3 regions of the uncultured Rummeliibacillus sp. genome follow, and region 1 is predicted to be linked to each of the others. Evidence: riboswitches for the same ligand, from Rfam matches in the RefSeq annotation. Region 1 holds a riboswitch; each other region holds the start of a gene.
What was found. A riboswitch is a leader RNA that binds a small molecule or an ion and turns the genes downstream of it on or off. The one in region 1 is predicted to bind lysine.

Region 1 (10,785 bases):
AAAGCGCTCCCTATTTTCCTTATAATTAAAATTAGCAATATTCTAAAATTTTGCATGGTAAAGGAGGCGTATCAATTGACCGAAAAAATTTGGTTAAAGAACTATCCTCCAAATATTCCTACAACAATGGAATACGAGGAAATTCCATTACAGGAATATTTGACGAGGGCTGTAGAAAAAACTCCTACGAAAATTGCGATTCACTTTCTTGGTAAAGAATTAACTTATCAAGAGTTATATGAATCCTCATTAAAGTTTGCAAATTATTTAGTGAAAATTGGCATCGAAAAAGGGGATCGCGTAGCAATTATGCTGCCAAACTGTCCGCAAAGTGTTATAGCTTATTACGGTATCTTATATGCTGGGGGTACTGTGGTTCAGACAAACCCACTTTATACTGAAAGGGAGGTAGAATATCAACTTAAAGATTCAGGTGCTAAGGCAATTGTTACATTAGATATACTTTATCCTCGTATTATGAAAGTGCAAAAGAATACAGATTTAGAAAATATAATTGTAACGGGCATAAAAGATTATTTACCATTCCCGAAAAATCTGTTGTATCCTTTTGTTCAAAAAAAGGAATATGGTTTTAAAGTGACAGTTGAGCATAGTGGCATGAATCATCTTTTTACTGAAATTATGAAGATTGGCCAAGTGAAAAAGGTTGAAGTTTCAACCAACAATGAAGATGATATTGCGTTACTTCAGTATACTGGAGGTACAACAGGTTTTCCGAAAGGCGTTATGTTGACGCATAAAAACCTAGTGGCCAACGTACAAATGTGCAGTGTCTGGATGTCTGAATGTACACCTGGTGAAGAAGTAATTATGGGGGTATTACCATTTTTCCATGTGTATGGTATGACAACTGTTTTACTACTATCAGTAATGCGTAAAGATAAAATGGTGTTAATGCCTAAATTTAATGCAACAGATACGTTAAAAGCCATTCAAAAACAAAAAGCTACTCTGTTCCCTGGTGCACCAACATTATATATTGGCCTCCTGAATCATCCAGATATTGATAAATATGATCTCTCATCTATTAAAGCATGTATAAGTGGATCAGCTTCATTACCTGTTGAAGTACAAGAAAAATTCGAAAAAGTTACTGGAGGAAAATTGGTAGAAGGATACGGATTAACAGAATCTTCACCGGTAACACATGCCAATTTCTTATGGTATGGAGAACGTGTAAAAGGTTCTATAGGTGTTCCATGGCCAGATACAGATGCGGCTATTTTTAAGACAGATACATTAGAACAGTTGCCTGTAGGTGAAGTGGGTGAAATTGCAGTAAAAGGCCCACAAGTGATGAAAGGATACTGGAATCGTCCTGAGGATACAGAGATGACTTTACGTAATGGCTGGTTACTAACAGGTGATTTAGGCTATATGGATGAAAACGGGTATTTCTTCGTGGTTGATCGGAAAAAGGATATCATAATTGCTGGTGGCTTTAATATATATCCACGTGAAATAGAAGAAGTTTTATATGAGCATGATGCGGTACAAGAATGTGTTGTTGCAGGTGTACCAGATCCATATCGCGGTGAAACAGTAAAAGCATATATTGTATTAAAAGAAGGTTATCAAGTAACCGAAGATGAGTTCAATGAATATTGTCGTGCAAATTTAGCGGCATATAAAGTCCCAAGAATATATGAGTTTCGTTCAGAACTTCCTAAAACAGCTGTAGGAAAGATTTTACGTAGATCTTTAGTGGAAGAAGAAAAAGCAAAACAAGAACAGTTAAACTAAAAATTGTACGATGCTTGACATCCTCCGGCTGAAAATATATTATAAAAATATGAATGAATGGTCATTCATATTTTTAAAAAACCGGTGGTGATCAGATTGAAAAAAAACAAGCCTAAATACAAACAGATTATTGACGCTGCTGTCATCGCAATAGCGGAAAATGGTTATCACCAGGCACAAGTTTCCAAGATTGCGAAACAAGCAGGTGTAGCTGATGGAACAATTTATCTATATTTCAAAAACAAAGAGGATATTTTGATATCTGTTTTTCAAGAGAAAATGTCAGTTTTTGTTGATAACTTGCGGGAAATTATTAATGATAGTAATTCAGCTTCTGAAATGCTCTATCGAATGATTGAAGGACATTTTAAGGTGCTATCGAATGATCATCATTTAGCAGTTGTTACTCAATTAGAACTTCGTCAATCCAATAAAGAACTTCGTTTGAAAATTAATAGTATTTTAAAAGGATATTTAAAATTGCTTGACGAAATATTACAAAAGGGTATTGAAGATGGAGAGTTTCAAGAGAATATTGATATTCGTTTAACAAGACAAGTGATTTTTGGAACGATAGATGAAGTATCTACAACTTGGGTAATGAAAGAGCAAAAATATGATTTAGTTGAAATGGCACCACGCGTTCATCAGATTTTACAAAAAGGGATTCAAAAGGGGTAATAAAAGGTGGCAAAGTGTCACAACTTTGCCACATACATATTTTTTCACAAAGGAGGAAATAGGGAATGGAATATCTAAATTATAGAGTGGATGAAGGTGTTGCTATTGTGACGATTAATCGTCCACCTGCAAACGCTTTATCTAGCGGACTAGTTGAGGAAGTAAATCGTCTTTTAGATACAGTTGAAAATGATCCAGATATACGAGTAGTTTTGTTACATGGGGAAGGTAGGTTCTTTTCAGCTGGAGCAGATATAAAAGAATTTACTGAATTTTCAACAGTTGATGCTTTTTCAACATTATCAACTAGAGGACAAGATGTCTTCGAAAAACTGGAAGCCTTTCCTAAACCAATCATAGCAGCAATTCATGGTGCGGCTTTAGGTGGAGGGCTTGAACTTGCAATGAGCTGTCATTTTAGATACGTAAGTGAGACAGCGAAATTAGGTTTACCTGAATTACAGCTAGGTCTAGTACCAGGGTTTGGTGGCACACAGCGCTTACCACGTTATGTTGGTGCAGCAAAAGCGGCAGAAATGATGTTCACTAGTGATCCTATATCTGGTATTGAGGCTGTAAAATGGGGGCTTGCGAATCGAGCGGTACCCGAAGAGTCCTTATTAGAAGAAGCACTTAAAACTGCTAAGAAAATTGCAAAGAAAAGTCCAATTGCTTTAAAAACAGCAATCGAACTACTGCAATTTACAAAACCCGCATCTTTCTATGAAGGGATCTCTGCTGAAGCTGAAGGATTTGGAAAAGTTTTTGCAACAGAAGATGCGAAAGAAGGAATCCAAGCATTTATCGAAAAAAGAGAGCCTGTTTTTAAAGGTCAATAAAAGTATTGGGAGGTTAGTTATATGAATATTTATGTATTAGTAAAACGAACTTTTGACACTGAAGAGAAAATCGTATTAAACGGTGGCGTTATTCAAGAAGACGGTGCAGAATTTATCATCAATCCTTACGATGAATATGCAATTGAGGAAGCCATTCAAATCCGTGATGCACAAGGTGGAGAAGTGACAGTTGTTACAATTGGCGGAGAAGACGCTGAAAAACAACTTCGCACAGCCTTAGCAATGGGTGCCGATAAAGCAGTACTAATCAATGCAGAAGAAGATGTAGAAGATTTAGATCAATTCTCTGTAGCATATATTTTAGCCGAATACTTAAAAGACAAAGAAGCAGACCTGATTATAGCTGGTAATGTTGCAATAGATGGTGGATCTGGTCAAGTAGGTCCACGTGTTGCTGAATTATTAGATATCAATTATGTTACTACAATTACAGACTTAGATATCGATGGTGATACTGTTAAACTTGTGCGAGATGTAGAAGGTGATTCAGAAGTGATTGAATCTTCGTTACCATTATTAGTAACAGCACAACAAGGTTTAAACGAACCTCGTTATCCGTCTTTACCTGGAATCATGAAAGCTAAGAAAAAACCATTAGAAGAACTAGAATTAGATGATTTAGACATTGATGAAGATGACGTTGAAGCAAAAACAGAAACAGTAGAAATCTTCTTACCAGCTCAAAAAGAAGCTGGTCGCGTGCTTCAAGGTGAATTGCAAGACCAAGTAAAAGAACTTGTTCAATTACTACATTCAGAAGCAAAAGTTATATAAGCTGATTTAATATTGCTGAGGAGGAAATCGTATGTCAAAAAAAGTACTAGTTTTAAGTGAAGTACGTGAAGGAACTTTAAGAAATGTTTCGTTTGAAGCAATTGCATCTGCAAAAACAATTGCTGATGGCGGTGAAGTAGTTGGCGTTCTAATTGGAGATGCAGTAGAAACTTTAAGTGCAGAACTGATTCAATATGGTGCTGATCGTATTGTGACTGTGGAACATCCTCATTTAAAACAATACACATCTGATGGCTTTAGCCAAGCATTTGTTGCAGTAGCAGATGCAGAAAAGCCAGATGCTATTGTGTTTGGTCATACAGCACTTGGTAAAGACTTGTCACCGAAGATTGCAAGTAAATTACAAAGTGGATTAATCTCAGATGTGACAGCAATTGAGGGTGAAGGTGATGATGCTTTATTTATCCGTCCAATTTACTCAGGTAAAGCATTTGAAAAAGTAAAGGTAAAGGATGGCTTAGTATTTATCACAATTCGTCCAAATAACATTGCGCCACTTGAAAAAGACGAGTCTCGTTCAGGTGAAGTTTCTAGTATATCAGTAGATATTACAAATTTACGTACTGTTATTAAAGAAGTAGTACGTAAAACTACAGATGGAGTAGATTTATCTGAAGCAAAAGTAGTGGTATCTGGTGGCCGAGGTGTTAAAAGTGCTGAAGGCTTTGCTCCATTACAAGAATTAGCAAAAGTTTTAGGCGGCGCTGTAGGTGCTTCACGTGGTGCATGTGATGCAGATTATTGCGATTATTCATTGCAAATTGGTCAAACTGGAAAAGTCGTAACTCCAGATTTATATATTGCTTGCGGAATCTCTGGAGCAATCCAACATTTAGCAGGTATGTCTAATTCAAAAATCATCGTAGCGATTAACAAAGACCCTGAAGCTAATATTTTCAAAGTAGCAGATTACGGGATAGTTGGAGACTTATTTGAAGTCGTACCAATGTTGATCGAAGAATTCAAAAGTGTTGCTGTAAAATAATGATTCGAAAAGCTCTGTGAACTTTTGCAGAGCTTTAATTTTTATTAAAACAAAATATTATGTTAAAATAGTGCAATAGTGAGCAGAACAGTCGCCTCATAATTTCTTTTATGCTACACTACCGATACATATAGTATTAAGGAGGAAATATAAAAATGGCAATTGTACATTCAACAGACGCAACATTTTCAAATGATATTGCAAATGGATTAGTATTAGTAGACTTCTGGGCAACTTGGTGTGGACCATGTAAAATGATCGCTCCAGTACTAGAAGAACTTGATCAGGAATTAGCTGGTAAAGTGAACATTGTAAAAGTAGATGTTGACCAAAACCAAGAAACTGCTAGCCAATTTGGTATTATGTCAATCCCAACACTATTATTGTTCAAAGATGGCGAACAAGTTGATAAAACTGTTGGTTTCCAACCAAAAGAAGCATTAGCTGAATTCATCCAAAAACACGCGTAAGTTTTTTTGGTTATAAACGAAACCGGGTTCCTACTAGGTACCCGGTTTTTTTTAGAGGTGATTTGATGAATGATTTAATCAAACAAAAGCTATCTATCTTACCTGACCAACCAGGATGCTATTTAATGAAAGATCGACAAGGTACTATCATTTACGTGGGAAAGGCAAAAGTACTTAAAAATAGAGTACGTTCATACTTTACTGGAACGCATAATGGTAAAACACAACGACTTGTTAGTGAAATTGAAGATTTCGAATACATTGTAACTTCCTCAAATAAAGAAGCCTTTTTGCTCGAACTAAATTTGATAAAATTACATGATCCAAAATACAACATCATGTTAAAGGATGATAAAACATATCCTTATATCAAAATCACAAACGAAAAACACCCACGATTATTGACAGTTCGGAAAGTTAAAAAAGACAAAGGCAAATACTTTGGACCATATCCAAATGTCTATGCAGCAAATGAAACTAAAAAATTGCTTGATCGCTTATATCCTTTACGAAAATGCCAAACCCTTCCTAATCGTGTTTGCTTGTATTACCATATCGGTCAATGCCTAGCCCCTTGTATAAAAGATATAGAAAAAAAGGTATACGATGATATGGTTCAGGAGATTGTGAATTTCTTAAATGGTGGCCACGCAAAGGTTAAAGAAGAATTACAGAAAAAAATGTTAGCTGCTTCTGAACAGCTAGATTTTGAGCGTGCAAAAGAATATCGAGATCAAATAGCTCATATCGAGTCTGTAATGGAAAGACAAAAAATTACGACAACTGATTTTACCAATAGAGATGTATTTGGCTATGCGGTAGATAAGGGATGGATGTGTGTCCAAGTATTTTTTGTAAGACAAGGAAAACTTATTGAACGAGATGTATCTTTATTTCCTTCATATGGTGAACCGGAAGATGAGTTTCTAACTTTTGTAGGCCAATTTTATGAAAAGGCGGAACATATTAAACCGAAAGAAATTCTTATTCCCAAAGAAATTGAAGGAGATATGTTGCAACAAGTCTTAGATATCAACGTGTTACAACCACAAAGAGGAAATAAGAAGGAATTGCTTGATCTAGCATCAAAAAATGCTCAAATAGCAATTTCAGAAAAATTCCAACTAATCGAGAGACAAGAACAAAGAACAGTGGGTGCTTGTGAACAACTAGGTGATGCGATGAATATTGCTACTCCACTACGAATTGAAGCGTTTGATAACTCGCATATTTTCGGGGCTGATACTGTTTCAGCCATGGTTGTCTTTATAGATGGTAAACCTAGTAAAAAAGAATACCGTAAATTTAAAATCCAAAATGCAAATGCACATGATGATTATGGTGCAATGAGAGAAGTTATTCGTCGGCGTTATTCGAGAGTTTTAAAAGAAGGTTTACCACTTCCAGACTTACTGGTGACTGATGGAGGGAAAGGTCAGATGGAAGTGGCCAGAGAAATTTTGGAAGATGAGCTAGGGCTAGATATACCAATAGCTGGATTGGCAAAAGATGATAAGCATCAAACGTCTCAATTGCTTTATGGAAATCCGCCTGAGATTATTCCATTAAAACGAACTAGTGAAGCGTTTTATCTATTACAGCGTGTCCAAGATGAAGTGCATAGATTTGCAATTACATTCCATAGACAATTACATGAAAAAAATGCTATTACATCTATTTTAGATGAGATTCCAGGAGTAGGCCCAAAAAGGAAACAACAATTACTAAAACATTTTGGATCGATTAATAAGATTAAAAAAGCAACTTTTGATGAATTGCAAAAAGCTGGTGTACCTAAAAAACTAGCTCAGACAATAATTGACTTTTTTTCGGAAAAACGATTGCAAGGGAAGTAAATGATATGGTATCTTAGTGTCACCAATTAAAAATCACTGATTTAGTGATGATAGAGGCGCGGATTTCAATAGTACCCGACCGGAGGATGATTAGATTCTTTGAAAGTCGGTGAAAGGGGAAGCCGCCGAAGTTGCAAGTTTGCTAATTCCAACTTGCTGCTGGTTCTACATTGAAGAAATGTAGAATTGTCAGAGTCAAAAATAGATTCTGGAGGGCTATCTCACATGAATGTTCTTTTGAACGTGCATGCTAAGAGCAGCCTATTCACTTTATGTGAAGAGCTGCTCTTTTTTCATTAGAAGTCATTGTGAAAGTCGCCCACACATTCTGATGTAGGGGGAGCGTTTTGATGAGTACTTTAGTAGTGAAATTTGGCGGAACTTCCGTTGCAACAACAGAAAGAATTATGCATGTTGCTAAGCGCATTCAGCGTGAGAAAAAAAATGGATATGACATTGTCGTTGTCGTATCAGCAATGGGTAAAACAACGGATCAACTTGTGGATATGGCCCACGAAATTTCCGAATCACCTTCAAAGAGGGAAATGGATGTATTGTTGACCACTGGAGAACAAGTGACGATTTCATTGTTATCAATTGCATTACATAAGTTAGGAATCGAGGCAAAATCATTTACTGGCTGGCAAGCAGGTATTGTTACAGAACATGTACCAAGTAACGCGAGAATCGAGAACATAAAGCCAAAAGCAGTCAATGATGCGTTAAAAGCAGGGGAAGTGGCTGTCGTTGCTGGCTTCCAGGGGATAGATGACGAAGGAAATATTACTACGCTTGGACGTGGTGGTTCAGATACGACTGCAGTTGCTATTGCTTCAGCGTTAAATGCCGAACGTTGTGATATTTATACAGATGTTGATGGTGTTTATACGAGTGATCCACGATTTGTAAAAGGTGCTAGAAAGTTAAAGGAATTGTCTTATGACGAAATGCTTGAACTAGCGAACCTAGGAGCAGGTGTCTTACATCCACGATCTGTCGAAGTAGCAAAAAACCACAACATTCCTATGTCTGTTCGTTCGAGTTACGAGGATGTTGAAGGTACAATCTTGAAGGAGGAAATCGAAGTGGAAAAAGATTTAGTAGTACGTGGTGTTGCGTTTGAACCGGATATTATTCGTTTAACAGTATATTATAAAGAGGCCTATAATGGATCGTTAGCTAATATTTTTACAACATTAGCAAAAAATCATGTCAATGTTGATATCATTGTTCAAACGATTATTCAAGGAACACAACCATCTGTATCATTTTCAGTAAAAAAAGAAAATTTACAAGATACATTACAAGTTCTATCTGAACATAAAGATATCCTTGGATATGATCATATAGATTACGAAGGCGAACTAGCAAAAGTTTCAATTGTAGGATCAGGTATGGTATCAAATCCAGGTGTAGCAGCTTCCATGTTCGACCGTTTATATCGTGAAGGTATACCAGTAAAAATGGTAAGTACTTCTGAAATAAAAGTATCAGTTGTAGTACCACAAGAAGATATGTTAAAAGCTGCGAATGCACTACATGAGGAATTTGGTCTTTCATTAAAAGAAAAGGTTGCACAATAATAAAAAAGAAATGTATAGATATGTTAAAAGGACTTCACAAAAATAGTTTTAGTGGAGTCCTTTTGCATAAAAAGACTCTCTCACTAATATTCAATGAGAGAGTAATATTTTTTTGAATACCCGACGTATACTTAGATTATTATGTAATATAAGATTTTAAAGACATGCTAATCTTCTAAGTGGTATTAATCTATTATTCTTCTATTTTATCTTTTAAGTCCCATTTAATATGGAATTTGACTTGACCTTGCTTAACTTTTTTCTCTTCATAGCATTCCGTTAAAAAGCCACTACATTTTTGTTGGTTTTGAGCTAAAAAACCCGCTTCTAGACGAAAACAACGTTGGTCAAATTTAAGAATCTCTGGATCACCAGTTAAAGTACAAAATGCTTCACTTGCGGAAACCTTATCGATAGTCAAATCTCCCCAACCAGCTTCATGGAAGAAAGGGATTGCTTCTTCTAATTCATAGAGTGGAAATTTCCGGGCTAATTCTTTTCCGCTCCAATATAGAATATCTTCTTCATTTTTGCCCAAAATAGAAGATAGTACGTGATCACGGATTAATTCATATCCAAATTGTGTTATTTCATGCTTTTGTTGAGTAGACATTGAAGGTCCTTCTTTCATATTTTTTTGCCTATATTATTTCTAAAAAAGAAATATCAAATGCCAAGTAGGAAATCTCTACTTATTTAAGAATAATCTAGACAAGAACTACTTATATAAAAAGTTCATGATTCCTTGACGCTATTGTGGTATGAGAGTACAATAAACTTGTCATAATATTGTACCATTATGAAACAAGCAGTCAATAGATGTCCGGTTACAAAAACGTGGCAAAAAATTGACATCTTGTTTCCAAGTACTAAGGGGGGTAACAGTCTTGTCGAAAGATCGAGAGTTTTATTGGCGTCGTCTGCATTCTCTTCTTGGAATTATTCCAGTAGGGCTATTTTTGACGCAACACTTGTTAATCAATTTCTCAGCAACAAACGGAGAAGCATCATTTAACAAAGCAAGTGAATTTATGGGGAATCTACCATTTTTATGGTTCCTTGAGTGGTTCGTAATTTACATTCCTTTAATGTTCCATGCATTCTATGGTGTGTTTATTGCATTTACAGCATCACCAAATAACAAACGTTTTGGTACTTTCCGTAACTGGATGTTCCTATTACAACGTATTACTGGTGTATTCTTAGTAATTTTCATTGCTTGGCATATTTTCCAAACAAGAATCCAAAAAGCACTTGGTACAGAAGCTGACTTTAACATGATGGTTGATATTTTATCTAACCCAATCATGGTTGTATTCTATGCATTAGGTATTATCTCAGCTACTTTCCATTTAGCTAATGGTATTTGGTCATTCTTAGTAAGTTGGGGTATTACACAATCTCCAAAATCTCAAAGAGTTGCAACTTTCATCACAATGATTTTCTTTGTAGTGTTATCTGTAATCGGCGTTGGCGCTCTACTTGCATTTTTGTAATAGTCTAGTGAAGACTTGTAAGCGCTTGATTACTATTTGAACGAGGAGTGAGAAAAAAACATGGCTAAAAGTAAATTGATAGTCGTTGGTGGTGGACTAGCTGGCTTAATGGCTACTATGAAAGCTGCCGAAATGGGCACAGAAGTTGAATTATTCTCATTAGTTCCGGTAAAACGCTCACACTCTGTATGTGCGCAAGGCGGAATTAATGGTGCCGTAAATACAAAAGGTGAAGGGGACTCTCCTTGGATCCACTTTGATGATACTGTATATGGTGGGGACTTCTTAGCAAACC
Region 2 (10,785 bases), on a different contig from region 1:
CTTGCAACTATATTTTTAACTATAATTTTCCACAAAAATGTGAAGCTAATTACGAAGCGAGTCTTATGGAAGGGAATCATACTTGGTGTAATTCTATTTTTAGCATTTACTGTGCAAACGATAGGGCTTGACTATACAACGCCATCCAAAAACGCATTTCTAACTGCAGTAAATGTAATGATTGTTCCTTTGATCGCCTTTGTTATATATAAGCGAAAGTTTGATGGCTTTGAAATGTTAGCAGCTTTGTTAGCGATTATAGGAATTGGCTTCCTTTCCCTACAAGGCTCGATGCAGATGAATATAGGAGATTTCCTATCCCTCGCAAGTGCAATAGGATTTGCTTTTGATATTTTTTATACAAATATGTTTGTGAAGACTGAGGATGCCCTTGCATTAACAATTGTTCAACTATTCACCGCAGCGGTATTGAGTATAATTGCTGTCATTGTATTAGGAGAAGTACCAACAACAATTTCATCAGAGGAAGTTTCTGTTATTTTATACTTAGGCATAGTTTGTACTACTATTGCGTACGTATGTCAAAATATCGGCATGCAATATGCGGACCCAACAAAATCAGCTCTTATTTTATCTACGGAAGCACTTTTTGGAACAATTTTCTCAGTGATTATCTTACATGAAATCCTAACAAGCCGAATGATTATCGGTAGCTTCATCATCTTAATAGCAATAATTATTGCCGAAGTAAAGCCAGCATTTAAACACGAAAAGAAATTAGAGAGCAAGGTTCATAATTGATATTGGGGATGAATGGATGCACAAAAGTTTTGTCATTATTTGAATGAAGCCATTTTTACAAGTACATGCTAGTTGATAACAATTACTTTTTAAGTTCTCACACTATATTATAAAAAGAAGCGTGATGAAGTGGAAAATAGTAAACATTATTTTTGGGCGGTTCAATTGCCTGATGATATTAAACAGAGTATTCAAGATAAGCTGCAAAGTCTTAAACAAAATTTCGCCTTTAAAAGGTGGGTACACAAGAGTGATTATCATATTACCCTTGCTTTTCTCGGAGCGATGGACGAGCAAAAGCAACATACTATAATCAATCTAGTAGGTAACTCGATTAAGGAAGAAAAAGCTTTTAATCTTACTATTCAAGGTATTAATATTTTCGGGAATCCAAAATCACCACGGATTTTTTGGGGCGCTGTTCAGCATGAAGATGCATTATTTAAACTTCAATCAATTATCCAGCAATCATGCTGTGATGCAGGATTTATTTTAGATAGTCGACCCTATAACCCTCACATTACTTTGGCAAAAAGATGGGGAGGGGACCAAGAATTTAATTCCGCACTTCTAGAAAAAAATAATCCTTTCCATGATAACTCTTTATCATTTATAGCTGATCGAATTGTTTTATATCAAACAAATTTAGACAAAGAGCCAAAATATGAGCCAGTTAAAACCTTTATGTTAAGAAGCTAATGATTGTCTTGATGGGATGAATCTGAGTTGTGCAAAAGGAAGCCCGAGTTGTGCAAAAGGAAGTCCGAGTTGTGTAAAAGGAAGTCCGAGTTGTGTAAAAGGAAGTCTGAGTTGTGCAAAAGGGACTGAGTTGTGCAAAAGGAAGTCCGAGTTGTGCAAAAGGAAGTTTGAGTTGTGCAAAAGGGAGCCCGAGTTGTGCAAAAGAAACCCTGAGTTGTGCAAAAGGGACTGAGTTGTGCAAAAGGGAGCCTGAGTTGTGCAAAAGGGAGCCCGAGTTGTGCAAAAGGGAGTCAAGTCCGAAGAATTGTGTAAATTAAAATCCAAGGTTACAGTTTCATCGATATCCTAGATTTGTATTTTCGAAGCTTATTTTATTTTTTTCTATGAAGGGGGTACCCCCTTCATAGAAAAAAATTTCGCGCGCTGCGCTGGCATTATTCATTTAATGACAAATTTTTTCTTTGCTTGTTCTTCTGCATAATCCATAAGAATGGCCCCTATTAGCCTAAAAGCAGATTGAGTATTTGGAAAGATACGAATTACTCTTTCTCTACGGCGAATTTCTTGATTCAAACGTTCTAACGAATTCGTACTATGAATAAATGTATGAAATTTAATTGGTTCGTTTAAATATTGGATGGCATCTTCGAAGCCTTCGTCTAATGTTTTCAGAGCTTTATCAAGCTTGGGATTATTTTCATAAAGTTTCATGAATTCATCCTTAAATGATTTAGCGTCCTCAAATTTCACAACGTTAAAAATTCGTTTCAAATCAACAACTACTTGAGGCATCTCTTTTTTGGGGATTTTATCGATAATGTTTCTTTTAAAATGAACAGAGCAACGTTGCCAGGAGGTACCAATAAATTCCCTTTGAATAGCTTTTTTTAATCCTTCATGGGCGTCTGATATAACAAGTTTGGGTGACTGTAATCCACGTGATTTTAAGTCTTGAAAGAAACCTTGCCAAGCCTCAAAACTCTCAATATGATCAATTTTTAATCCAATTACGTCTCTTTGCCCTGTTTCACATAGTCCTGTAGCAATATAAACCGCTTTAGAAACTACCCGGTTATGTTCACGGACTTTAATATACATTGCATCGACAAATATATATGGATAGTATTGAACATTCAGTGGTCTCTTTGCCCATTCATTTACTATTGGTTCAAGTCTTTCTGTAAGAGAAGAGACGAACGACTTAGATACATTTTCTCCACAGAGTTCTTCAACAACCTTTGTGACTTTACGTGTTGATACTCCATTTATGACCATTTCTAGCATAGAGAGCACAAAAGCTTGATCACAACGTGCATACTTTTGGAAAACGGATGTAGAAAATTCTCCTTCACGTGTTCGAGGAACACGTAGTTGTATACGACCGATACTGGTCAATAATTCACGATCGTAATAACCGTTTCGATAATCACGACGATCATCTGAACGTTCATAAGCAGAAGCTTGTAAATATTCATCTCGTTCCATTTCCATATATGCATTTAGTACAAGAACAATAGATGCCTTCATCACTGTATCGATATTAGAATTTATTACAGAATCTTTTAAAAGGTCCACATTTAGGTTAAACTGTAGTTGGGTCATTATTAATTCCTCCTCATTGTTTATCGTCGATGAAAACATTGTAACCAAGAGGGATTAATTTGACTCTTTTTCTTTTTACACAATTATATGGACTTAATCCAAAAGGGAGTCCGAGTTGTGCAAAAGGAAGTTTGAGTTGTGCAAAAGGAAGCCCAAGTTGTGCAAAAGAAACCCTGAGTTGTGCAAAAGGGACTGAGTTGTGCAAAAGGAAGCCCGAGTTGTGCAAAAGAAAGTTTGAGTTGTGCAAAAGGAAGTCCGAGTTGTGCTAAACAAAGCACCAGCTGTTTAAAGTAATTGCATCCGCTTTCCAAAAATCAAAATTGCATACTTTTGAAGTGGCTTACGTAGATTTCCATCTGACATGTAGCATAGAACCTACAATCCAAATAAAGAAAAATGTACACAGCTAAAGTCCAAATTTAGTAGTGTACATTTTTTATATGTGAAACATATATCTGAAGCTTCATAGAATCAATAGCTTATTCAACATCAATCATAAATTTTTTTACAAAAACAGCAGTGCCTGTAATAGCTATTTTTAAATCATCCTGATGTTGAATATGAACAATGACACGGCCATCTTTTTTTAATTCTTGTCCTTGTTCTACTATTAAATCATAATTTTCTTTTCGTGCGGGTTCTACGAATGTGGCATAATATGCACCCATTACCCCAGAGCCAGTACCTGTTACAGGATCTTCAATTGTTCCAGAGAATGGAGATGAAAAGTGTCTTGCATGCATATCGGCATCTGAAGCAAAGGCAGAAAAACTAAAAGGATGAACAGATGCTTTTGGCATTTCTTTTAAAATGTTAGGAAATGCTTCTGTATTGGGTTTCATCTTTTCAAAGGATTTGATATGTGCAATTGGGATGCAAAGTGTCCATTGCCCAGTGTTTCCATAAACAACGGGGTAACGAGCATCTATCTCATTTTCCGTAATATTTAATGCATTTGCCAAATCTTTTTTGGAACCTCTAAATTCAGCGAACTGCGGAGCTATATGTTCCATATATACTTGATAATATGAAGTGTTTTTCGACACATGAATCGATAAAATACCAGCAAGAGTTTCTATCGTATAGGAATCTTTCTTTATAAGTCTCTCCTGTTCCAATAAAGCTACGATACTGGCCATTGTGGCATGTCCACATAAAGGTGTTTCGTGACCAGGTGTAAAATATCGAATCCTAACATCTGCAATATCAGATGATAAGGTAAAGGCACATTCATTAAAACCTATTGATTTTGCAATTGATTGCATTTCTTCTGTTGTTAATGTCTCGGAATTTAATATAATTCCAGCGGGATTTCCTTTACCTGGCTTTGTAGTAAAGGCATCATAATGATAAACTTCTATTTGGGACATTATTTATTCACCATCTTTTGGATTTTATTTCCAACATTTTATTTTATAATACTTGATTATTAGAACAAATACTAGTATGTTCTGCTGAAAAAATGGCGATATGTTTTATAGGAGGTTTTTAAATGGAAAATAACGATATTTTAATTAGACTAAGATATGCCCTTGATATTAAAGATGTAGATATGGTGGAAATTTTTAAACTTGGTGGTGTACAACTTACAAAGGAACAAGTGAAAAAAATTCTTACTAAATTGACAGAAGAGGAAATTGAAGAAACAGAAGATTATCTTAAATGCAATGATCGAATGTTAGAATCATTTTTGAATGGGTTTATCACTTTTAAAAGAGGACCTCAACAATCAAAACCAGGCCAATCAAACAATACAGTTCCTACGAACAATGCGAAAGATCATGTTAATAATATGCTATTAAAGAAACTAAAAGTGGCGTTACAACTAAAGACAGAAGATATGCTAGATATTCTTGATGATGGCGGTATTGCAGTATCAAAAGGTGAATTAGGTGCTATTTTAAGAAAACCTGGACATCGAAATTATAAAGAATGCGGCGATAATTTTGCACGGAAGTTTTTAAAAGGTTTAACTGTAAGATACCGAGATGTAGATTAAGATACAAAAAGCCCCCAAATGGAGGCTTTTTTATTTACAGTTGAAAGAATCGTTTAGTATTTTCAACGGAATGTTTTGCTATATCTTCAGCGGATACACCCATATATTTAGCGATTTCACCAGCAATATAGGGTAAGAAAGCAGGTTCGTTACGTCCGTGTTTTGGCTTTGGACGAAGAGTCCTTGGTGTTAGATAAGGGGCATCCGTTTCGACCATCAAACGATCGAGGGGAATATATTTCACTGCTTCTTGTAAATCTTGTCCACGTCTTTCATCACATATCCAGCCTGTTACTCCAATATGGAATCCCATCGATACATATTTTTTGACTTCAGTTGTATTTCCAGTAAAACAATGGACTACTGCTTTATTGATAAGATCTGAATGGTTTTCCATGATTTCCACGAACCGTTCGTGTGCATCGCGAACGTGTAAAAAAAGTGGCATGTCCAACTCTCTTGCTAATTCTAATTGGGCTTCAAAACATTTCTCTTGGATTTGTTGCGATGAATACATCCGATTAAAATCTAGTCCGCATTCACCGATTGCTACCACTTCAGGATGTTGGGCTAATTGCTTTAAGCTTAGAATCGAATCTTGTGTAAATTCACTAGCTTCATGTGGGTGAATTCCTGCAGTAGAAAAGAGAATGTTGGGATATTGTTTTGCTATTGTAAGACTCTTTTCACTTCCGCTAACGCTTGAACCTGTTAGGATCATCTGTCCAACCCCGCTTTGAATTGCACGGTCTACTACTTCGTTTGAATCCTTTGCGAAACTTTTTTCTGTTAAATTTAAACCAATATCTATTAATGAATGCATTACATATGCCTCCTGCAATCTCTATATGTTCATTGTAGTGAAATACTTTGTGCATGTCACTATTCGTAGGCTGAAGGATAGATTTATCGAAAAATGAATACGACAAAAAACAGTTGGAAGATGTTTAACTCTTCCAACTGCCTTTTAATGCTTCTCTTGAGCTTTCGCAATATCTTTAGTTTGTTGAACTGTGCCATACGGATGTTGAACAGGAGCATAGATTGAATATAGTTTAATAGGTTTGTTGCCTGTGTTAATGAGGTTATGCCATTTTCCTGCAGGTATGATAAAAGCATCATCACCATGAACTTCTCTACGGAAAGTTAGTTGATCTTTACTATCGCCCATTACAATAACACCTTGCCCATCTTCGATTCTTACAAATTGGTCAATATGAGGATGGATTTCCAATCCTATATCATCACCAACCTCAATACTCATAAGTGTTAGTTGTAAATGTTTACCTGTCCAAAGGGCAGTACGATACGTATTGTTTAGTTTAGTAGCGCTTGCTATATTGATAGCGAAAGGATTCTTTCCATAATCTCTCAACAACATTGACTCATTATTATTCATAGGTGTACTTACTAGTTGAGGCGTAGAAGTTTGTGGGTAGGGCATAGCAACAGGTTGATACCCATGAGGTGATGGATACCAATTATAATAACCCTGGGTTTGTGAATAGCAATGTGTACATGGATACCAATTATAGTTATTTTGCATTTTTATCAATCCTTTTCTTAGGCTTCCATCATCAGTATATTCGTCAATTTGAAAAGTGTGACAGATGTCTGAAGGTGGTAAGTGGCAAGCGATAAAAGGAATGTAAATACAAGAGAATAAGTTTCATCGATGCTTTCGAACTTTGAAACTCCAAATAAAAAACTCACGCTTATCTTATTTGATACGCGTGAGCTTTAATGTTGAATATAAATAATAATAGTAAATGAAGATTTACTTATAATGTTATTTCTTCTTTTTCATCCACTACTTTCAATACTTCTTGTAAAGCGCTTGTCTCTTCGTCATTTAAAGGAATAATAGGTAAGCGAACGCCACCAACTGGGACTCCTTTAATATTCAATGCTGCTTTCACCGGTGATGGGTTTGGAGCGGCAAATAATCCTTTGAAAATTGGTAGAAGCTTACGATGATCTTGAGCAGCTTCTGTTGTATTGCCATTTTTGAATTTTGAAATCATTGCTTGCATTTCGTTGCCAATAATGTGTGATGCAACGGAAATGACACCTGTGGCACCAATTGATAGTGCAGGTAATGTTAAACTGTCATCACCAGAATATACTGCAAAATCTTCGGGTGTTCGGCTAATGGTTTCAGCCATTGCATCTAAGTTACCACTAGCATCTTTAATCGCAACGATATTAGGAATTTGAGCTAGGCGTACAGTTGTATCGACTGCCATATTAATCACGCTGCGGCCAGGAATATTATATAAAATGATTGGCAGTGTTGTTTCTTCAGCGATGGCTTTAAAGTGTTGATATAATCCTTCTTGAGAAGGTTTGTTATAGTAAGGAACGACTAGCATAATTGCATCGACACCAGCATTTTCAGCTTGTTTTGTCAATTCAATTGAAGCACTTGTATTATTAGATCCTGTACCCGCTACAACAGGAACTCTTCCGTCCACTATTCTCACAACAAATTTAAATAATTCTACTTTTTCCTCTGTAGATAGTGTAGGAGATTCACCTGTTGTTCCAGCCACTACAATCCCATCTGTGCCATTTGCGATTAAATGATTTATCAAGTTTTCTGCAGCAGGAAAATCGATTTCACCTTTCTGATCAAATGGTGTCACCATAGCCGTTAAAATTTGTCCAAAATTCATACTTCTCCACATCCTTCATTATTTTATATAAATAAACTAGAGGGAGAAGGGCAATTAGTAAGTTAACGCAAAAAAGCAACAACGAGGCTACGTTGTTGCAGTAGAAACAGTTTCATTTCTGTGCGTATGATAGCCCTCCATATAGATAACTACATGACAGTTCTGTATTTATTCAACAACAGAACCAGCTTCGAGAAAAATGAGGTTCTCTCCACTTCGGCAAATCCCCCTTTTCACAATCATCAACGGATCTCATTATCCTCCAATTGTGTACTAATGGTTTTTGCTCCTCTATCCTTACTTCAAAGAAAATATTGAAATAAGTGAATATTTAATTTAATGGAATGATACCACTTTTTTTACAGGATTGCAATGTCATAAATATTAGTTGTGTTATAACAGGTAATTATAAAATATATAAGACCTTACGATATACTTAGCTAGGGAGGGATATGGGGATGAGAAGAATAGTTGATGAATTAGCAACAACTATTTACGAAGTAGGTAAATGTTTGCTAAAAAGTTTTTCATATTTTATGGCAGGATTTATTTTAGTTAGTATCCTAATTTATAGTATTGTTTGGTTAATAAAATTTTTTGCATAAGGAATTTAATTTCTAAAGGAGGATGCACTATGACAAGAGATGAAAATGAAGATGAATTATGGGATGTTTATGATCAAGATCGTAGACTAACCGGAAGATTACATAGAAGAGGGGATCAAATGGATGAAGGAGACTATCATCTGGTAGTCCATGTCTGTATTTTTAATAGCGAAAATCAGTTATTGATTCAGCAAAGACAGCCTTGGAAAAAAGGGTGGCCAAATATGTGGGATTTATCAGCTGCTGGTTCTGCAGTAGCGGGAGATACTAGTCAAAATGCGGCAGAAAGGGAAGTAAAGGAAGAATTAGGACTAGTTATTAACCTATCAAATGAAAGACCACGATTTACGATAAATTTCCCTAATGGATTTGATGATTATTATATGATTACCCAAGATGTAAACATTGAAGAACTACAATTACAGGAAGAAGAAGTACAGGCTGTTAAATGGGTAGAACAGCAGGAACTAATGCAAATGGTTGAAGATGGAGAGATGGTACCTTACTATTTTTTACACCAAATTTTTGAATTAAAAGAGATTTGGGGCAGTCATAAGAGAAAGGACTTTTCAAGGGGAATCATAAAATAAGATTGGCCTTATTAATAATATCTTGCTTCTGAATTTTGCAAAGTTTTAGCTTGAATCGTTTGAATCTTTCTAATAAATGAAGCATTACTAACATTTAAAACAATTTGGAATTGCTGATATCTAGTTTTATGGTAAGATATTATTAACTGCTCCTAATTTTAATGATGAAGTAGTTTTTACATTAACTGTTCATTTTTATACTTCTAATATCTTGCTATTTTTAAAGAAAAAATAATAGTACATCTTGGGAATAGAAGTGTTAGAAAAAGAATAAAAATGATTGAACAAGGGGGTTGTGAATTTTGGAGAATAACAACAGATATGTACCATCAAAGTTTAATGCATTGTCTAAAACAGATGATGGTGGTGTCATTTTATACAATAGCTATACGGGTGCTATTGTTGATTTTACAGATAAAGAAAAAGCAGAGGTTATGGAGTCCTTAAAAAGGTCTGGTACAGATTCTTTAGATAGTGATGTGAAGAATGCTTTATTCGAAAATGGATTTATCGTTCCAGAAAACGTAGATGAAAAAAGAAGAGCTGAATATTTGCACCAATCGATGCACCGTACTGATATGTTGCACCTTATTCTGATGACAACAGAACAATGTAACTTCCGTTGTACGTATTGTTATGAAACATTTGCACGTGGAAAAATGACAGATGAAACGAAAAACGGCGTAAAAGCTCTAGTAAAGGAACGAGCAAATACATTAAATAATTTACATATTAGCTGGTTCGGTGGTGAACCGCTCCTCGAATTAGGGATTATAGAAGAATTATCAAATACGTTCATGGCTGAAGCAAAAGAATATAAAATTGATTATTCGGCTGATATCGTTACAAATGGTTTCTTTTTAACAAAAGACGTGTTTGAAAAGTTACTTTCTTGGGAAGTACGCCAATACATGGTGACAATTGATGGTGTTCAAGCAGTTCATGATCGTCGTCGTCATATGGCTGGCGGTCAAGGTACATTTGAAAGGATTATTGAAAACCTAAAAACAATAAGAGAAGTAGATGGACAATTTGATATGACCATTCGTGTCAACTTCGATGAAGATAATCTACAAGAAACTGGCGATCTCATTCAATTTTTAAAAGAATATTTCGCAGATGATAAACGGTTTGGGCTATTCTTCCGTCCAGTTGGTAGATGGGGAGGGGAACATAATGATGAAATCCCTACATGCACTCATATTACTGCTAATAAGAAAATCTGGGAATTCACTGAAACAGCTATGGGTGAAGGACTTAGCATGAGTAATATGATTACGGGCTCACTTATGCCAACAGCTTCCGTTTGTTATGCAGCGAAGCCGAATGCTATGGTCATTGGTTCAAATGGTCAATTATACAAATGTACTACCGTTTTAGATGAAGAAGTCAACAAAGTTGGGCATCTTCATGCAGATGGTACGATGGATCTTGATTATGATAAGATCGCATCTTGGGTAATGTCTGGAGAAGAAACGGACTCTGTATGTCAATCGTGCTTCTATCGCCCAGCGTGTCAAGGTAATCACTGCCCGTGGTATCGTGTAGTATCTGGCGAAAGACCTTGTCCTTCAGAGAAGAAAAATATTAAAAAGGTATTAAATCTTGTTTGGAAAAATAGTCTACAAACAATTCAATAAGATTTTTAAGAAGTAGATTTTAAATTTATGATTAACCAGAAAAATTGTCCTCTTTATAGAAAGGAGGTGAAGGGGATGCGCGTTCTACGCCCTGCAACTTCTCCAGTAAGTAAAGTGAAATCTGGACGAATTATGAAATCAGTACCTGGTAACTTAAAATAGGTTAGGTCTATGATTAAATGAAAAACTCCTTGCAGTTCAAATGCTGCAAAG
Region 3 (10,785 bases), on a different contig from region 1:
GAAACGCCATTACAAATCAAAAATAATAAATTAAAAAAGCTAATCTATTTAGGACTTTCTCCAGAAATAGATTAGCAATATTTTTATTGAATAGGTCGATCAGTTGAAAAATCTGCTTCCTCTAAACGAACAATTTTAGTTTTATGTTTCCATTTGTATCCAAACCAAAGGATAAAGAAAATTGGCAAGCCAATATAAGATACTAATATTCCATACCAATCAATATGACCACCTGTAAATGCTGTATAATTTTGCCCTAATACAACAATCATACATACTACAAATGCAAAGATTGGACCAAACGGGAAAAATCTCGAACGGTATGGTAGTTCAGATAGATCATGTCCTTGTGCAACAAACGCTTTGCGGAAGCGGTAATGGCTCGCTGCAATACCTAACCATGCGATAAACCCACACATCCCCGATGCATTTAATAACCAAATATACACAGTACCTGTCCCAAATAAAGATGCTAAGAAAGATAAACAAGCAACTAATAATGTAGCAATAAGTGCTGCAACTGGTACACCACGTTTGTTTAACTTTTTGAAAATTCTTGGTGCTTTACCTTCCATCGCTAATTCCCACAATGTACGGGATGATGCATATAATCCTGAGTTACCGGCTGATAAAATAGCAGTTAAAATTACTGCATTCATAATTGAAGCTGCAAAAGCAATACCAGCATTTTCAAATACTAAAGTAAATGGGCTAACAGTGACATCATCGCTATTAGCAAGGCGAGCATCTGTATATGGAATCAATAACCCAATAGCTAATATTGCTAGAATATAGAATAACAAAATACGCCAAAAAATTTGTTTTACTGCCTTTGGAATCGTTTTGTCTGGATTTTTTGTTTCCCCAGCAGTAATACCAAGCAACTCAGTTCCTTGGAATGAGAACCCTGCAGCTAAGAAAATACCAAATGTCGCAAAGAAACCTCCGTGGAATGGTGCATCCCCTTTAAAGAAATTCGTAAAACCAACCGGTGCATTTCCACCTAAAATACCGAAAATCATTAAAAAGCTTACGATTAAGAAAATAATAACCGTTGCAACTTTAATAATCGCAAACCAATATTCACTTTCACCAAAACTATTAACAGATAAATAATTTAAGACAAAAATAATTATTAAAAAGGCTGCACTCCATATAAATGAAGGTGTTTCAGGGAACCAATATTTCATAACAATTGAAACAGCTGAAACTTCTGCTGCAATAGTGATGGCCCAGTTATACCAGTAGTTCCATCCTAGAGCAAACCCTAACGATGGATCAATAAATTTTGAAGCATACGTACTAAATGACCCTGATACAGGCATATACGCTGCCATTTCTCCAAGACTAGTCATTAAGAAAAATACCATTATACCGATTAAACCATAAGCCAAAAGCGCACCACCCGGTCCAGCAGCAGCAACAGAATTTCCGCTCGCCAATAACAATCCTGTCCCAATTGTTCCTCCGAGTGAAATCATAGTAACATGACGACTTTTTAGACCTCTATTTAAGCTCTGTTGTTCACTAGAGCTTGTCTCTTTTATACTCATATTTCTCCTCTTTCCGATTTTCATTGCAAGAAAGGTCGGTTTGAAGCAAATAAAAAATACCATCCAAGGAAATTGAGATGGTATATAAACTCCCCATCAACCTTGATAAAGATAGCTCAACACGCCTTTTTAGACGTGACAGTTCTGCACCTTTCGATAGCAGCCCCAGCATTAGCAATAAAAAGCTTACCAACACTTCGGCAATATTCCCTTTTTTAATCGAGTCTGTAATGCTTTTTCATCTCGTCGATCATACTCATGAATATCGCGACCTCTACCTCATCTATTGGATGAGGCATGCAATATATAATTTTAATACGTGTCTATTATAATACAGGGTAAATTCAATAACAAGACGTAAATATACTGGAATTATAATACAACTAAGACAATAATCATTTAATCTACTATCTCTTAAAGATACTAAAGAGTTTTATTTTTACAAAGTATGTGTAAAACATTGTTATATAAATGGAAGAAAGATAAAAAATCGAGCGACAAAACTTCGCTCGATTTTCAATAACTTTTACTAATTAGTAGGGATTCTTTTGATAAGCGTACCCTGGTAGTTTCTTCGTATTATCATATGGCTTGTGGAAAATATGTGTCGTTGCAGGAGATAAAGGAGGGATCAACCATGTCCAATTACCAGTCACATCTCGATTTTCAGACGTTTCATTAACTTCAAAACGTTTAAATTGTTGTGCAGCCGTATGGTGATCAACAATGCTCACACCATCTTCTTTGAAAGAATAAAGTACCGCTACATTAAGTTCTACTAATGCACGATCACGCCATAAACTAGCATTGGAAGATGTATCTAAATCCATTTTTTCAGCAATTATTGGCAACATATTATAACGATCTTTATCAGCTAAATTACGAGCACCAATTTCCGTACCCATATACCATCCGTTAAACGGAGCTGCTGTATATGTAATGCCTCCGATTTCAAACTTCATACTTGAAATGATCGGTACAGCATACCATTTTAAATGTAAATCAACGAACCATTCGAAATTTGGATGTCGCAATTGCACCTCTTTAACATATCTTTGCGGAATTTCAAACAACTGCGGTTTACGATTTTCAACTTGTATCACTATTGGTAATACATCAAATTGTCCGCCTTTTCCTTGCCATCCTAATTTTATACATTCTTTTGTAAAGTCTATCGAACTAGAATCTCCAATTACTGAACCATCATCTTGTTCATAACCAGCATAGCGAATCAATTGATGATTCCATATTCTTACTTTCTGTGATTCAAAGATAGATATAGTCGGTCTTATTTTTCCGTTATTTGTTGCAAATTCTATATGCTCTAAAAGTTTTTCAAAAATTATTTTTTCATCATTTATCCCACGTTGATCTTTCACTTGAAGTGTTTGCCAAAACAATCGCCCAATGCATTTATTACTATTTCGCCAAGCTATTTTTGCACCATAAGCAAGTTCATCTGTCGTATGAGTGTAAACGCCAAACTTCTTAATATCTTGCTTGATGTATTTTAGACGTCGTTCCAGTTGGTCCGTGGGCAATTTGTTTTCTAAATAATACATCTTGATAAAGTCAATTGCCTCATTTAACATCGGCATTAGTGAACCCCCCATTAAAATACTTCAATTAGCTCTATCATAAATGAATTATTATGAAGAAAAAATATGTAGATTACATACCGATTTAAGAAGACTACATTTACCCTTCTTACAGGTTGTTTGCTTAGTATAGGCAAATAATTAAGAATCATTTCTTTTCTTCTAAATCACTGAATTCAACATTTCCATACCTATTCTCTCCGTATAATAAGTAGATATAAATCATAGTATTTTACGAGAATATTATTTTCAATTATGAACATTTCATAAATTTTAATGATAATAATAATTATTACAATATGCAATTATAATTATATTTTATCTATCAACGAGAAGATTCGATAAAAGTAATTAAATCTTCCTATTCGTTTTTTTTTATTTTAAACACCATTTTTAAACTATCTGTAATACATTCATTAAAAAGTAATCGTTATAGCATCATTGTAAAATCTATTTTAATTTATACATCATATTTTAAAATAAAAATTACTAAAATAGAATAATTATAATTTACTTTCAATTGTTAATCTGTTATAGTTGTTTTCGAAGAGGTAATTCAATTTCTTTAAGGAGGAATTCATTCATGACAAAGGATAACAATAAAAAGTTAACTACTGCCGCTGGGGCTCCTGTTGTAAGTAACACAAACTCTATGACTGCAGGAAAACGTGGTCCTGTACTTTTACAAGATGTTTGGTTGATTGAAAAACTAGCAAACTTCAATCGTGAAGTTATTCCAGAACGCCGTATGCACGCTAAAGGTTCAGGTGCTTTCGGTACATTCACAGTCACTCACGATATTACTAAATATACAAAAGCAAAAATTTTCTCTGAAATAGGTAAGAAAACAGCAATGTTCGCACGATTCTCTACTGTCGCCGGTGAACGTGGTGCTGCAGATGCTGAACGTGATATTCGCGGTTTTGCATTAAAATTCTATACAGAGGAAGGTAACTGGGACTTAGTTGGTAACAATACTCCTGTATTCTTCTTCCGTGATGCAATGCACTTCCCAGACCTAAACCATGCTGTTAAACGTGATCCACGTACCAATATGCGCTCTGCTAATAACAACTGGGATTTCTGGACTAACCTTCCTGAAGCGTTACACCAAATTACTTACGTAATGGGTGACCGTGGTATTCCAACTGATTATCGTCATATGCACGGCTTTGGATCACATACTTACTCAATGATTAACGCAGACAACGAACGTGTTTATGTTAAATTCCATTTTAAAACACAACAAGGTATCAAAAACTTAACCGATGAAGAGGCTGCAGAAGTAATCGCGAAAGACCGTGAATCTTCACAACGCGATCTATATGAAGCTATCGAGCGTGGTGAGTTCCCTAAATGGACAATGTACATCCAAGTAATGACAGATGAACAAGCGAAGAACCATCCTGATAATCCATTTGATTTAACAAAAGTTTGGTATAAAAAAGATTATCCATTAATTCCAGTTGGTGAATTCGAGTTAAACCGTAACCCTGCAAACTACTTTGCTGAAGTTGAACAAGCTGCATTTGCTCCTTCTAACGTAGTTCCTGGTATTAGCTTTTCACCAGATAGAATGCTTCAAGCCCGTCTATTCGCATATGCTGATGCACAACGCTATCGTTTAGGTGTCAATCACACTTTAATTCCGGTTAACGCACCAAAATGCCCCGTGCATAATTTCCATCGTGATGGTTTCATGCGTACAGATGGCAACCTAGGAAGTACACTACACTATGAGCCAAATAGCTATGGTGAATGGCAAGAACAGCCTGCGTACAAAAATCCATCTGAAGAGGCAGGTCCTGCGGATATCTATGATTTCCGTGAAGACGATGATAACTACTTTGAACAACCAGGAAAATTGTTCAACATCATGAGTCCAGATGAACAACAACGTCTATTTGAAAATACTGCTCGTAATATGGAAGGCGTTGAAAACTTTATCAAAGAACGTCACATCATCCACTGCTATAAAGCAGATCCAAAATACGGTGAAGGCGTTGCTAAAGCAATGGGTATTGACATTAACTCTATTGACGTACTTAAAGAAGTTCAATACCACTAAGATTTACTAATTTAAATTGACATTCATATTCCAAAAAAGACTGTAAGCAAAATACAATTTGCTTACAGTCTTTTCATGTAACACTTTTCAATTCTTTTAATTCAAACTTGAAACTACTATGCAAAAGATATTAGTTAACTCTATTGTCTTCTTTTTTCTTTCGTAATTCCTATATAAATGAAGAATGTTACGATAATAATTCCCATAGCTACTAAATACATTCTGCTATACCCTGCATTTGAAGCAACAATTCCAAGAATAAAAGAACCAACTGCCATTCCTAAATCCATCGCATTGAAAAATACAGAGTTTGCGATTCCAACCCGATGTCGCTCGACTGAACTGATAATCTGAGATTGGAACACAGGTGTAACTGAACCATAACCAATCCCAATTAGAATACCCGCAATAATCATTAGAAAACCAGTAAGAGGCAATTGTAAGATGAACATCCCAATAGCAAAGATCAAAATACAAGGAATAACAATAATTTTCGGTCCATACATATCAGAGTATTTACCTGTAAATGGGCGGAAGATTATCATAAAAATTGCATAAACAATAAAAAATGTACTAGCTGCAGCCACTAGGTTCAGTTCTTTCGCATAGATGGCTAAAAATGCCGATACACAAGAATAAGAAGTAGCTAATAAAAATGTTGGGATGGCATATGGAATCGTTTTTCGATCCATAATATCATTCCATGAAAAGCCTCTCTTTTCTATTTTAGTGACTGGCTCAAGTTTTGGAACGTTTATCACTAACGCTAACAAGATATTAATAGCTGCAAAAATAATACACAATATAATAGATAGAGTGTACATATTATGATTTGCTAAATTCAACCCGATTACTGGGCCAAATACCATCGCTACCCCCATAGCAAGTGAGAAATAACTAACACCTTCTCCACGTCTAGATGCAGGGATTAACTCTGCACTAATTGTCCCTTTTACAGTTGTAATAATACCAAATGTTAAACCATGAAAAATTCTCAAAACTAAAATTGCACCTAATGATTTTGTAAACAAATATAAACTCGAAGCGATACAAAATGCTATTGTAGAATAAATTAAAATTTTCTTCTGAGAACCTTTTTCGACCCATTTCCCTGCCAGTGGTCGAATAACAATTGCAGCCGCTAAGAATAATGTAGTTAAAAGTCCCGCCTTATCAGCACCTGCATTCAAATTCTCTACCAAATATAACGGCAAAGAAGCAATTAGCACATAAAACACTAAAAAAATAAAAAAACTTATAATTGTTATGTTTATAAAGTCTTTAGTCCATAATTTTTCTTTTTCCATAAAAGTCCTCCTCAAGAATAGCAATATTCCAATTATACGCTGATTTAGATATGCATAAATAATTGTATTTATCATAGTAGCCATGCATAATTGTAATACCAAACAAACGGAGGACTTGCTATGGAATGGTATCAATTACAATACTTTTTAACGTTAGCCAAAACACAAAACATCACAAAAGCATCTGAACAGTTAAACTTATCTCAATCTGCGCTTAGCAGATCTATTGCTCGATTAGAAAAGGAAATTGGCGCTCCTCTTTTTGAAAGAGAAAGTCGTGGAGTTAAGTTAAACCGTTATGGAAAGCTATTCTCGGAACATGCAAGTAATGCACTCTATGAAATTGAGACCGCCAAAAAGATGATTAATGACTTAGTAGACCCCTTTCACGGAACCATTGAATTAGCGTTTATTCAAACACTAGGATCAAGTTATATTCCAGAACTTATTCGATCATTTCAATTACAATACCCACATATTCAATTCAAACTCTATCAAGATATTACGAGTAAAATTCTTGAACAGGTAGAAACATCAGTTATTAATATTGGTTTCTGCTCCCCAACTACTAAAAAAGAAAGTTTAGAAATGCTCCCTATTATACAAGAAGAACTTTTGCTAATAGTCCCTAAAAATCACAGGTTGAACGGTAGAGAAAATGTTACTTTAGATGAGGTAGCTGATGATCCATTTATCTTTTTCAAAGAAGAAACAGCCTTAAGGGATGTCATTGAACTAATTTTTCAACAAGCAAACTTTCAGCCAAAAGCAGTTTTTGAAGGAATCGATGAAAAAACGATTGTAGATCTTGTTGCTGCTAATTTTGGCGTTGCTTTGGTACCTAGTACTACAACCTTTAACATAGAAAAAGTTACTTCGATTAAGATTAGCCATCCGATTTGCACTCGCACAACGATGATGATTTGGCGCAGCACAGGGTATATTTCACCAGTAGTAAAACAATTCATTAAATTTGTAAAAGCATACGCTAGGTAACTTCATATAGGACATACTTAGTCTACAACTAAAACATTTTAAATAATTTTTTACAATATTTTTCAAAGGGTTGATTTTAATGTTCGCATTCTTCCTTTATAATATAAGAACATACATTCGCATATTGGATGAGGAAGGGGGAAAATGATGGACTTAAAATATAAAGCACAAATTAAGAATCCTATTTTAAAATCTTTCCTAAAGGAAGGGAATCATTACGAATTATTTAGCACTTATATCGAGACACAAAATGAAGAAATTCTTAACATTATAGAAGAACAATTTAAACAGTACTATATTAGAATATTAGTTATTTCCTATTTCTCAAAATCTATTCATTTTGCCGCCCAACATTTTGATAAAAAGGTTAGAAAGAGACAAGTAATGCAGCCATTAATATTAGATTCAACTGAGCGTTATAACTTAATGGATGTGAAAGAGGTATCAAATCATCGAAGGATCTTATCAGACTCAAATATCCTCCTATCTTCAGAAAAACTAGAGGATTATATTGAACAAGAGGAAGTTTATCAAGCTATACATCAACTAACAAAGAAGCAAAGGATTATTCTTTATTTTCTTTTTATAAAGGATATTAGCTACAAAGAGATTGCACAACTCCTCAATATTTCACCACAGGCTGTTTATAAACAAAAAAAACATGCTTTGATGAAAATAAGGAGGTATATAAATGTCTGACATATCTAGTCTAATAAATATGGTTAACAATTCAGGATTTCCTATTGTAATATCTATATACTTGTTACTTCGATTTGAAAAGAAACTTGAATCTTTAAATACAACTATTCAAAATATCCCTACTAAAATAGAAAAAATTTTAAGGTTAAATAAAAAGGACTGATTCGATGAATATTTTACAACTCAATGCATCTGAAGTGATTGAGATTCTTACTCCCAAAATAAAAAAAGAATTATGTCAGACAGATATACAAAATCGAAAGGATTTAGAACAAGAACTAATATTAATGATTATCGAAACTATACAAACTAAACACTTTAAAACCCCTCCAACTTTTTTGGAATTATTAGAAAAGGAGAATTTGATCATTTGTGATAAAAATATTAGGTTGGGATAACTCCTCAAAATAACCAAATTTGTCCCAGTACCCTAGTATGGAAGTAGTCTCACTTTTAATGAAAACATTAAATCCCTGAGGCTTATGTTGAACCCCAGGGATTTAAAAAATTATTTATATTAATCTTGATGTAATGCTTGAATGACATCAATCTTGGTTGCTTTTCGAGCCGGACGCCAACCACTCATAATTGCAACTCCCACACTAATCAACGAAGCAATGACCACAAGCTCCCATGGTATCGTCGAAAATCGAATTGCAGCATCTTCAATACCACTATCAGGCATAACCGCTTCTAGAATTTTAGGTAATGCAAAGTTTGCTAAAAAACTAATAATATATGAAATAATGATTGCGATTGCTGTGCCTAAAATACCTATATAAGCACTTTCCATCACAAACAATCGCTGAATTAACTTTGGCCCTGCACCTATTGCCTTCATCACTCCTATTTCACGTGTACGTTCTGTAACTGCCATTGTCATCGTATTGAAAATACCGATGGAGGCTATTAATACTGCTATTGTTCCTACAAAAATAAGTCCTACTTTTAATGCTAAGAAAAATACATTTAATTGTTCTAATTGTTCAGTAACTGAATAGACAGATAAATCCATTGCTTTTAAAGCTTTTAGTATACCTTTAACAGCCTCTATATCTGTTGCATAAGCATAATAACTTACATAGTAAAAATCCTGTTCTTTCATCTTTTGTTCAGCAATTATATTGTAATCCTTTAGAATTTCGGATTTCATCGTATCGCTTAATTGAATACTTGAATCCATATCCCACTCTTTAGAAGGTTTCTCCCCTATCCCAACAACCTTATATTTTCTTGTCTTCGTATGTTTTTTACTATTTTCCGGTTTGAAGGAAATTGATATTGTTTTTCCTAGTAACGATTGGTAGTAACCTATTTTCGATTTTTCTTGCTCATCTAGTTCCTCTTTAGCATTTTGTTTTTCTTCTTTTGTTACTAAGTTTTGTCCTAGATTATACCCAACGACAATTTCATTTTCTTTGGTTGGATAAGTCCCTTCAGATAATTTAACTTTTGCTTTTCTTTGTTCTTCAAAATTATTAAATTTCACTTCACTAAATCCAGAACGATTTTCAAATTTAACATAAGTAGTAAGAGCCTCATTGAAGTGAGTTGTATCCACAAGTGCCTGAACATTTGGAATAGCTTTAATTGCCTTTTGGTCAATATCTTTTTCATCAGAATTATATACTTCAATTTTCGTCACAGAACTATCTGATAAAATTTCATCCTTTAATGATCCTTGTAACCCAAATGCTATAGAAGCTAGGACAATTAAAAATGCACATCCCATTGTTGTTGCTAATATAGTAGTGAAAATACGCATTCGATTCTTCTTAATATGTTGTCTAACAAAATCTATTTGATCTCTAAACCGCACTAGGGATAGCCTCCTTTAATACACCATCATGCATCAGGAATTTTTGATGTGCAATATTTGCAACCTCTTCATCATGCGTAATAATGATAAATGTAATATCCATCGTATCGTTTAATAGCTTGATTAAACTTAAAATTTCTTGTTCCGTTTCGGAATCTAAATTCCCAGTTGGCTCATCTGCCAAAATGATTGGTGGATTAGTTACAAGCGCTCGAGCTATGGCTACCCGTTGTTGTTGACCTCCGGATAACTCATTTGAGTAGTGATCTGAGACAGCATCTAGTCCGACTTTTTTTATGATTTTTTCTACTGTTTTAAATCGTGCATTTTTGCCCATTCCTTGGATTTTCAATGGCAATTCAATATTTTCAAAAGCAGTTAAACCCGGCATTAGCTGAAAGTTTTGGAAGATAAAACCCATATTTTCAGAGCGGAACTTTGCATAGTCTGATTCTGATAGGTTTGTCGTTTCTTTCCCTTGCATCTCAATTGAGCCTTGCTCAGGCTTAAGAAATCCTGCAACAATATTAAGTAATGTAGATTTGCCAGAGCCACTTTTTCCAACAATTGAAGCTATTTCTCCTTTATTAATTGTAAACGAGATATTCTTTAATACTGGAACCTTTTTCTCACTCCCTTTTTTACCGATTCTAAATGTATGACTAATATTTTTTACGGTTATCAATGATATCGACCTCCATCATTTCATCTAGCAATCAGTATATGGAAAACTTCTTAATAATTT

Region 2: linked by a shared signal. The riboswitch ahead of dapA (4-hydroxy-tetrahydrodipicolinate synthase) and the one ahead of Q0977_RS01805 (aspartate kinase) in region 1 are both predicted to bind lysine.
Region 3: linked by a shared signal. The riboswitch ahead of Q0977_RS15750 (amino acid permease) and the one ahead of Q0977_RS01805 (aspartate kinase) in region 1 are both predicted to bind lysine.

What each region holds. Positions count from the first base shown of each region.
Region 1 is NZ_CAKQBI010000002.1:24,327-35,111, reverse strand. It holds gene Q0977_RS01840 (AMP-binding protein) at 76-1,764, shown strand; gene Q0977_RS01835 (TetR/AcrR family transcriptional regulator) at 1,861-2,445, shown strand; gene Q0977_RS01830 (enoyl-CoA hydratase) at 2,511-3,284, shown strand; gene Q0977_RS01825 (electron transfer flavoprotein subunit beta/FixA family protein) at 3,306-4,079, shown strand; gene Q0977_RS01820 (electron transfer flavoprotein subunit alpha/FixB family protein) at 4,111-5,085, shown strand; gene trxA (thioredoxin) at 5,241-5,555, shown strand; gene uvrC (excinuclease ABC subunit UvrC) at 5,621-7,411, shown strand; lysine riboswitch at 7,455-7,638, shown strand; gene Q0977_RS01805 (aspartate kinase) at 7,762-8,994, shown strand; gene Q0977_RS01800 (DUF2507 domain-containing protein) at 9,188-9,607, opposite strand; gene Q0977_RS01795 (succinate dehydrogenase cytochrome b558 subunit) at 9,882-10,490, shown strand; gene sdhA (succinate dehydrogenase flavoprotein subunit) at 10,551-10,785, shown strand, end outside.
Region 2 is NZ_CAKQBI010000009.1:84,668-95,452, reverse strand. It holds gene Q0977_RS08190 (DMT family transporter) at 1-762, shown strand, start outside; gene thpR (RNA 2',3'-cyclic phosphodiesterase) at 892-1,461, shown strand; gene Q0977_RS08180 (IS256 family transposase) at 1,900-3,063, opposite strand; gene Q0977_RS08175 (PhzF family phenazine biosynthesis isomerase) at 3,543-4,433, opposite strand; gene Q0977_RS08170 (DUF1456 family protein) at 4,556-5,062, shown strand; gene Q0977_RS08165 (TatD family hydrolase) at 5,097-5,885, opposite strand; gene Q0977_RS08160 (cupin domain-containing protein) at 6,030-6,608, opposite strand; gene dapA (4-hydroxy-tetrahydrodipicolinate synthase) at 6,844-7,737, opposite strand; lysine riboswitch at 7,860-8,039, opposite strand; gene Q0977_RS08150 (hypothetical protein) at 8,196-8,342, shown strand; gene Q0977_RS08145 (NUDIX domain-containing protein) at 8,372-8,932, shown strand; gene Q0977_RS08140 (radical SAM/SPASM domain-containing protein) at 9,235-10,572, shown strand; gene Q0977_RS08135 (hypothetical protein) at 10,600-10,734, shown strand.
Region 3 is NZ_CAKQBI010000035.1:7,466-18,250, forward strand. It holds gene Q0977_RS15750 (amino acid permease) at 84-1,553, opposite strand; lysine riboswitch at 1,658-1,838, opposite strand; gene Q0977_RS15755 (nitric oxide synthase oxygenase) at 2,087-3,145, opposite strand; gene Q0977_RS15760 (catalase) at 3,735-5,219, shown strand; gene Q0977_RS15765 (MFS transporter) at 5,360-6,526, opposite strand; gene Q0977_RS15770 (LysR family transcriptional regulator) at 6,647-7,522, shown strand; gene Q0977_RS15775 (RNA polymerase sigma factor) at 7,670-8,221, shown strand; gene Q0977_RS15780 (YvrJ family protein) at 8,241-8,384, shown strand; gene Q0977_RS15785 (hypothetical protein) at 8,389-8,619, shown strand; gene Q0977_RS15790 (ABC transporter permease) at 8,739-10,040, opposite strand; gene Q0977_RS15795 (ABC transporter ATP-binding protein) at 10,030-10,725, opposite strand.